Regions from separate parts of the Streptosporangium sp. 'caverna' genome, predicted to be linked through region 1. Evidence: riboswitches for the same ligand, from Rfam matches in the RefSeq annotation. Region 1 holds a riboswitch; the other holds the start of a gene.

Region 1 (4,244 bases):
CCACCGCCTTCGCTGTGTTTCTTTCGTGTCTCTCGTGCCTCTCGTGTCCTTCGCCGCCCTCGTCGAAGCGGTGCAGGGCGCCGTGGCGGAGCAGCGCCAGGGCGCCGTTGCCGATCAGGTTGACCGTGGTCTCGTGCCCGGCCACCAGCAGGAGCACGCACGTGCTCAGCAGTTCCTCGGTGGTCAGCTCATCCGCCGTGACGAGGGCGCTCAGCAGATCCCCGCCGGGCTCGGCCCGCCGCCTGACCAGCAACTCCGCGAAGTAGGCGTGAAACTCCTCCCGGGCCGCGTCGCGCTCCGCGAGCATCTTCTCGGGCAGCAGGAAGTCCGGGTCGAGCCCGCGCGCCAGCGACTCGCTCCAGCCCTGGAAACGTGCCTGATCCTCCGGCGGCACCCCCAGCATCTCGCTGATCACCCGGACCGGCAGCGGATAGGCCAGCGCGGAGATCAGATCGACCTCACCGGACATCCCCCCGACCAACTCCTCGGCGATCACCGAGATCCTCGGCCGGAGCCGTTCGATCATCCGCGCGGTGAAGGCCCTGCTCACCAGGGCGCGCAGACGGGTGTGGTCGGGCGGATCCATGGTGAGGAAGGATCGCGCGCCCCGGTTACGCCCCGGCGGTCCCTCTCCGTGGCCGAAGCGCGGGTCGCGCAGCAGCGCGGCACACGGCGCGTATCCCGTCGCCAGCCACATCCCCGCCGGAGTTCGGAACAGCGGGCCCTGCTCGCGGAGCTCGCGGTAACGCCGGTACGGCGCGCGGAGGAAGTCAGGCGCGAAAGGGTCGAACCCCAGCAGGTCAAGGACGGTCACAGTGCTCACGGACGGTCTCCGGATCTTATGAGGTGCGGTACGCGGAAACCGGGCGGGCGACCGCCGTACGGGAAGTCCGTCGACGGACGGTCAATCGATCGAGCAATTCCGATCGAGCCAGGACGCAGCGTAGAAAGTCCATTTTGGGTGGGCTCTATATGACATAGGACTCCATGCGAGGATCGGCCGCGCCGACTGGCTGCGGGCCGAATGCCGCGGAGAGCGTCCCTTCCTCTTTCCCATCGCAGGGCGATCCCCCTGGTGTTGTCAAGGTGATGAGCCGCATCCTTGTCGAGGCATGTCAGGGCGAAGAGCGTCGGGAAATGATCGTTTTTTCCGAGAAAAGACGAGAAAACGGCGTCGGCCGTATGGCCCGCTCCGAAGGCGATCTCATCGGCCGTGGCGTCAGCGAAACCTTGTTCTGCAAGGACTTCGATTGCCGCAGTCAGCGACCGCTCGGGGGCGCCTGCCTTGACTCGGTCGTGACTTGACCACAAAGGCGCCGACATATCATGAGTACTTCATGTAACGAGTACTATGTCAATAGCGGCCAACCTCTCTGGAGAGCGGAACTTGACGACCTTTGAACAAGGCGTTTACCGTTCCTGGCGGACGGTATTGATTTCTGGCGCGTTCACGCCTGGTTACCTATGAGGGGGGAGTGATTCTAGATGGCTTATCCAGAAGTGGATTCACGCCATGGCGACAGCCCCCTGGGCATGGGCGATATCGGTCTCAGCGATGACGATCTCGTTCTGTTGTCAGAGCTCGCCAAGGGCGTCACCGTCGACAGGGTGGGGCGTCGCCTCGACATCAGCGGCCGGACGGTCCGGCGCAGGCTCCGCGGAATCTGCGACCGTATCGGTGTGGCCACGGCGATCGAAGCGGTGGCCTGGGCCGCTCGCCGTCAGTTGATCTAGGCCGCAGCCGATCGTCTCAGCCTGCCGTGTCCCGTCCTGACCGGCTCCGGCAGGCTCCTCGCCCGTTCAGGCTCGTCCGGCCCTCTCCGGGTCCGCTCGGCCTCCGCCCCGGGCTCTTTCGGGGCGTCACTCGTCGCGGGCCCCGAAGGGCCCGCGACGGTCTGCTTCAGTCCGCGATCCGGACGCCGCCCGCGAAGGGCCGGTTGTCGATCGTGGAGATGTGGATGACGTCACCGGTCTGGGGGGCGTGGACCATCATGCCCGCGCCGATGTAGATCCCGACATGGTGCAGGTCGTTGTAGAAGAAGACCAGATCGCCCGGGCGCAGCTCGTCCCTGGAGATGTGAGTGCCCGCGGTCCACTGGTCGCCGGTGTAGTGGGGCAGGCTGATGCCGACCTTCTGATAGGCCCACATGACCAGCCCGGAACAGTCGAAGGAGTTGGGGCCCTCGGCTCCCCACACGTATGGCTTGAGCTGCTGGCTGAGCGCCCAGCGGGCGGCCTCGGCGGCCTTGCCGCTGCCCACGACGGGCACGCTGATCTTCACCCGGCTGCCCTGGCTGCTGGCGGCCCGCTGGCGCACCTCGCTGAACAGGTTGCTCTCGACCCGCTTGACCAGCCGCTCGATCTTGGTCCGCTTACCGGTGATGTCCGTGAGCAGGTCCTTGACCTCGGTGGTCCTGGCCTTGGCGCCGGCCTGTGCCCGCTCGGCGGCCTCGATCGCCCGGCTGACCTGGGCGACCTCCTCGCTCTGCTGCTGCTGGAGGGCGTAGTTGGTGGTGGCCTGGTCGAGGAAGGTGTCGGGGTCGCCCGACTGGGTGAAGGCGAGCTCGGATCCCAGCCCGCCCGTCATGTAGTTGCTCTGCGCGAGGAGGCTGGCCTTGCTGCGCCGCGACTCCAGCTCGGACTCGCTGACGGCGAGGGTCTTCTTGGCGCTCTCGGCGGCGCGCTGCGCCTGCTTCAGCTTGACCCGCTCGCCGTTGTACTGCTCGCTGAGCGTGCCGATCTCGTTGTGCAGCTTCTCGACCTGCTTGGCCAACTCCTGGAGGTTGGGCTTTGGTTCGGCGGTGGCCGCGATCAGAGGAGTGCCGAGGGTCAGGGAGGCGAACGCCATCCCGATGATCATGATACGGCGAGTGAGTCCACGCGGGGCGTTTTCTCGGCTGCGGGCATGACTGCCCGTGTTCTTTCCTCCACGCTTGCGCGTGCGCTTCACCAACAGGCTCCTCTCCTCGGTCGCCTACCGGGTTAGCTGACGGGTTCGGGCCGGAGGCAGCCCTACCTGGTGCGTTGAAGGCACTTCGGATTCACCCCGGGGGGACATGGTCGAGAGTGGGTCCCCGGCTCCCCGCGTTTCGGGGATTCGGCGGGTCAGGCTTTTTTACATCACTGACAACGAGCACGGACATTAGTGCACTTGGAGGTTCCTGCTCAACCAGAACTGCAAACTCGGTAGAGGTTTCACAACTGAAATGTCACGGAAAGATCACACGTCTCGATGATCAACATGGGCATTACGCTGCCTTGATGTCCCCTTGGTGCGCACTTGGCGAAAGTCTTCGCAGGTCCGGGACCGCAAAAAAGACGAGCCCTGACGTATCGCCGTCAATCCATGCTCAGCGTGATAGATGGACTACCTGGAGTCATCTGATGGCCATGGGGCGCGAGTTAAGGGTGGGCCGTAATTGGAGAGCACCGAGGACGTACGCTGATCGGTCATGGAGCAGGTTACGGAGCATTTCCCCGTGGCGGCCGTACAGGGTGCCGAAGCCGGGGAGCGGCGAGCCGGATCCGAGAGCGGGAGCGTGGACGCGGAGCGGGAGTCGCGGGGCCTGCGGGGATCCGAGCTGGAGACGGCCGAGATCGTCGTACGGCGCGCCCGCACACCGGACGTGCGCGCCATCCGGCGACTCGTCGACACCTACGGGGGAGCCGGTCAGCGGCTTCTGAGGAAGGCCACGGTCACCCTCTACGAGGACGTCCAGGAGTTCTGGGTCGCCACCGACGGGACCGGAGCGGTCATCGGCTGCGGGGCGCTTCACGTGCTCTGGGAGGATCTCGCCGAGATCCGCACCGTCGCCGTCGATCCCGCCTGCCGGGGGCTGGGCATCGGCCACAGGATCGTCTCCGTTCTCATTCGCACGGCGGGCGAGCTCGGTCTGCGCCGGGTTTTCTGCCTGACCTTCGAGGTTGACTTCTTCGGCCGGCACGGATTTCAGGAGATCCAGGGCACGCCCGTCGCGCCGGAGGTCTACGCGGAGCTTCTCGCCTCCTACGACGAAGGCGTCGCCGAGTTTCTCGATCTTGAGCACGTCAAGCCGAACACCTTGGGAAACACCCGGATGCTTCTGCATCTGACGCGAGAGCCCGGCTTCCGCGCTCTCGATGCTGACGAAGTGGAGAGATGACTGTTGATACCTGTATCGATACCTTGTGCACCAGCAAGCGTATGAGTCTGACCCATGCCACATGCGCAGTCTTAAGTGAGGTGACGCGGTGAGCACCGGACA
Region 2 (4,244 bases), 430 kb from region 1:
AGAGAGGTATGCATTTCCTCGGAAGCGGCCGGAGACCTAACTAACGACGAATCGTTATTTACCGGGGCAATGCGGAGGGCAGAAGGGGCGGGGTCCACGTGGCACTCGGGCGAGTAATGACAGCATTCCCCATCGGGGATACGGAAGACCGTGAAGACTCCGTCACCGACGCGACGGCGGAGCAGCATGACAAGGCGCTGGCCGTCGTGCAGCGGCTGTTGAAGGCCCGGGGAGTTCGCGCCTACGCCGCCCACACGATCGGCCTCAGGCTGCTCGGGACCGGCGGTCTCCATCCGCTGGGGGAGAGCAGGCGATACGCCCCCGAGCTGATCGTCCACAGCGGCGCGGGATGGGTGTTCGCCACGGTGACCGTGGGGGCGCGTTCCGGCTGCTACCTGGTGTCCCTGTGGAACGGCTTCGACCTTCGGACGGTCAAGCGCGAGCACCCGGAAAAGGTCGCGGACCTGATCCTCTCGATCCGGCCCGAGGAGAGGGCCTGAAGGATGTCGTGGCGGCGGACACCTCAGGCGGGGCGGCCGAGGGCGCGCAGCTGATCGGGAGTCAGCGTGGAGATGTCCTGGTCGATGGGGGTTTCGGAATACTGGTGAATGGCCCAGGACTTCCAGTCGGCGGGCGGGGTGACGATGCCACCGCTGTAGAAGGCCACCCAGAGGGGATACTGGGCCAGGCCTGCGCCGTAGGTGTTGGCGAAGTTCCAGCTGCTGTAGACCATCGGCTTGACGCCGGTCTTGGCCTGGACACGGGCAAGCCAGGCCTTGGCCCAGGCGTTGACCTCACTGACGGACCTGCCGTCGGTGGTCTCCAGATCCAGTGCCAGCAGATCGCCGGGCTTGGCGGGCTGCTGGTTCACCACCGCGAGGAAGAAGTCAGCCTCGGCGATCGGGTTGTTGGCGGGATGAGCAAAGTGATAGGCGCCGCGCACGATGCCCTTCTTGGCCAGCTGGCTCCAGTGCCGGGCAAATGCCTTGTCGCGAAAATCCAGTCCCTCGGTGGCCTTGACGATGCCGAATTTGGCCGGGCTGGCATCCCAGTCATGGTCCGCCTGGTAATTGGAGACATCCTGGCCGTAGGTCGACACCTCGGCGCGGGCCCCGCTGAGGGAGGCGGTCTGCCCCAGGTTGACCGGCGCGGTGAGCGCCCTGGCCGAAGTCTGAACGGCACCGCTCACGGTCGTCGCGGAAAGGCTGGAGGCCAGGGCAGGGCTGGCGGCGAGAACCGCGCCGGCGACAACGGTCGCACCCATCGCGGACATGAGGGGACGGGGAAAACGATATTTGGACATGCGGGGATCAACTCCTTGCTTCCATGCCGCCTACCGGGTTAGCTGACGGGTTCGGGCGTGGAAGTGCCCTACACGACGCCATGTGGAATGGGCCGCGATTCACCCCAGAAGATTGGGTCCCCGGCTCCGTGAACGCACGGACTCGGCAGCCGCGCTCATCCCGCGACGGAAATCTCTGCGGGACGAGACCACGGTCTCGGTAATGATCAGAGCACTATCCGCGCCACAATTTGGCTGAGGCCATAACTTGGCTGGATATACGTATGCCCGAGATCCCGAAGGTAAGCGATGAGAGTCGAATGATGCAAGGCATCGTCATGTCGGCCTAACGAAATCCCTTACGGCATAGGCCTTTGATGAACAAATCTTTTACCTTTGGCAGGTGGGTTCGGGGCCTCGGAAAGCCCCATTCGGCCTTGAGATGCCGAGGCCAAGGGTGTCACCAGATACGAGCGTGTCACCAGATACGTGTGAGTCCTGTACGACCAGGTCAGAGACGCCGTCAAGGGCGCCGGACGTGGCAGGGAACCGCCCGTTCCCGTCACGAGAACATGTTGATGCCGACCACCGCTGCCGCGGCCGGCTTTCCGAGCTGGGCGGTCGACCTCCTTTTGTCGAGTGGTGAATCCGGTACCGCAGGCACGGCGGCAGAAAGCCGGGAACCCGGGCCGTTCAGCCCCCGTCCCGGGCCACCGTGATCGCCTCGACGAACCGGCGATATCTGGACAGCTCCCCGTCCACGGGTTCCAGCACGAGCTCGCGGGCGACCTGATCAACGCTCGCGCGGAGCGCCTTGGCCGCTCTGCGCGCGCGGCGCCGGCCACCGAGCCAGGCCGCCACCCGGGAGAGCAACGCGATCACCAGCCCGAGGAGGACGCCGCCGATCAGCAGGAAGGTGGGCCAGGGCAGATCGCCCACGGTCGGCAGGAACGGCTGCGGAAGCCGCAGATAGTCCATTCCGACCAGGCCGAGCAGCCATACCCCGCCCGCGATCATGGCCGCGAGCACCAGCCACTGCGCCAGCCCGACCGCCCGCCACCATCTGGGCCGCCTGGAGACTCCGAGCGTGGTGGCGGCCACGGCCCGGTCCAGACCGTCCTCCAGCTCGTCTCCGTGTGACCGCGCGGCCTGCCGTACGGCCACCGCCCACGGCCTGGGCAGTCCCGCCGAGGCGGCCCCGGCGGCCTCCCGGATCGCGGTGTCCATGCGGGAACGCTGGACGACGGTCGTGGCGGGCATGGAGCTGCGTCCCACGGCCTCGCCGGAGCGCGGATTCGGGGAGGTGCCCAGGTGGAGGCGGCGGAGCGGGTCGGGGCGGAACCGGCGGATCCACCGGGTGATCGGCCAGCCGGTGGCCGCGACCGAGCGATGGCGATGGGCCTTGGCCACGGCCTCGACGACAACCCGCACCCCTGCCGCCTCCGACAGCGCGTCGGTCAGCGGCCTGGCCAGACGGTCCACGGACACCTCCGGCGGGTTCACCGGCGTCTCCGCGTCCGAACCGGAACCTCGACCGGCTCCAGACCCGGAACCGCGACCGGCTCCAGCCTCGGAGCCAGATCCACGACCAGAACCAGAACCGGAGTCGGAGACAGCGCCGGAGCCGGCCGGTTCACCCTCGATCTCCCGCGACGGCTCATCGGCAGGGCCCATGCCGCTGGACGCCCTGACGAGCGCGTCCGCGGCCGTGCCGACGTCGGCGGCCAGGCGGGTGGCCCAGGACCGCCGGTCGGAGACCCGGGAGGTGAGAAGGGAACGCAGCTCGGAGACACCGGCCCCGGTGCGCGTGGAGACCCCGACCACGGGCACCCCCGTCAGCCCGTCGTCGTCGAGCAGCCTCCGCAGGTCCTTCAGGCACCGCTCCACGGCGGCCGGGGAGAGCCGGTCGATCTGGTTGAGCACGACGACCATCACGTCCCGATGCCGGGCCAGCGGCCGGAGGTATCGCTCGTGCACGACCCCGTCGGCGTATTTCTGGGGGTCGAGCACCCACACCAGCAGATCGACCAGCTCGACGAGCCTGTCCACCTCCAGGCGGTGCGACAGCTCGATCGAGTCGTGGTCGGGCAGGTCCAGCAGGATCAGCCCGGCCGCCTCCCCGTCCGACGGATCGATCGCGCCCACCACCTCCCCGGTAGCCGGACGAGACGCGATCCCCACCTGCCCGCCGTTCCGCGTCCGCGGCGCGATCGCGGGAGGGACATCCGACACCTCGTGGCGGCGGGGGATCTCCAGCCAGTCGAGCAACGACCCCGCCCCCGTCCCCTCCCAGAGCGCGGCCTGCGCGATCGAGGTGGTCGGGCGGGTGACCCCGACCGTGGCGAGTGAGGTGCCGGACAGCAGGTTGAACAGCGAGGACTTGCCGCTCCCCGTGGCCCCGGCCAGCGCGACCGCGGTGTGGTCGACCGACAGGCTCCGCCGTACCCCGGCACGGGAGACCACCGAACGCGCTCCGGAGACCGCTTCGGCGCCCAACCTCCCGTCGGCCAGGTCCGCGGCCTGTTCCAGCCCCGCCAGCCTGTCGTCCAGCGACACCGACTTCTTGCGACGCAACAGCTTCACGCCTCGTCCGCCTCTCCACCGGTCGTGCGGCGAACGGCATCGGGGGTCCGGCCGCGCTCTCGTACGGCCTGCGGGTCGTCGGCCGGGGGTATGGACCGCGCCGGAGGAGACTCGCCTCCCTCGGGAATCGTGCCCTGACGGCCCTCCTCGGGAGGCGCGGCCCGATGCCCTTCGGGAACCGTGCCCTGGCGCCCCTCGGGAGGCGCGGCCCGGCGTCCTTCGGGAAGTGCGCCCTGGCGTCCGCCCTCGGGGAGAGCGTCCGGGTGCCCGCCCTCGAGAAGCGCGCTCTGGCGTTCTCCGACCGGGAGCTCACGCAGATGATCCCGTACGGCACGCGCGGTGGCGCGGAGGGCCGCGGCCGCGCCGTCGGGGGGCTCCA

Evidence for each region. Region 1 has a riboswitch for cyclic di-AMP ahead of DKM19_RS45635 (NlpC/P60 family protein). Riboswitches for the same ligand answer to the same signal wherever they lie in the genome.
Region 2: linked by a shared signal. The riboswitch ahead of DKM19_RS43735 (glycoside hydrolase family 25 protein) and the one ahead of DKM19_RS45635 (NlpC/P60 family protein) in region 1 are both predicted to bind cyclic di-AMP.

Annotation. Positions count from the first base shown of each region.
Region 1 is NZ_CP029711.1:10,557,512-10,561,755, reverse strand. It holds gene DKM19_RS45650 (cytochrome P450) at 1-823, opposite strand, end outside; gene DKM19_RS52360 (hypothetical protein) at 1,090-1,305, shown strand; gene DKM19_RS45640 (helix-turn-helix transcriptional regulator) at 1,486-1,734, shown strand; gene DKM19_RS45635 (NlpC/P60 family protein) at 1,901-2,848, opposite strand; cyclic di-AMP (ydaO/yuaA leader) riboswitch at 2,956-3,113, opposite strand; gene DKM19_RS45630 (amino-acid N-acetyltransferase) at 3,582-4,142, shown strand.
Region 2 is NZ_CP029711.1:10,124,782-10,129,025, forward strand. It holds gene DKM19_RS43730 (hypothetical protein) at 117-500, shown strand; gene DKM19_RS43735 (glycoside hydrolase family 25 protein) at 524-1,303, opposite strand; cyclic di-AMP (ydaO/yuaA leader) riboswitch at 1,316-1,461, opposite strand; gene DKM19_RS43740 (GTPase family protein) at 1,976-3,865, opposite strand; gene DKM19_RS43745 (GTPase domain-containing protein) at 3,862-4,244, opposite strand, start outside.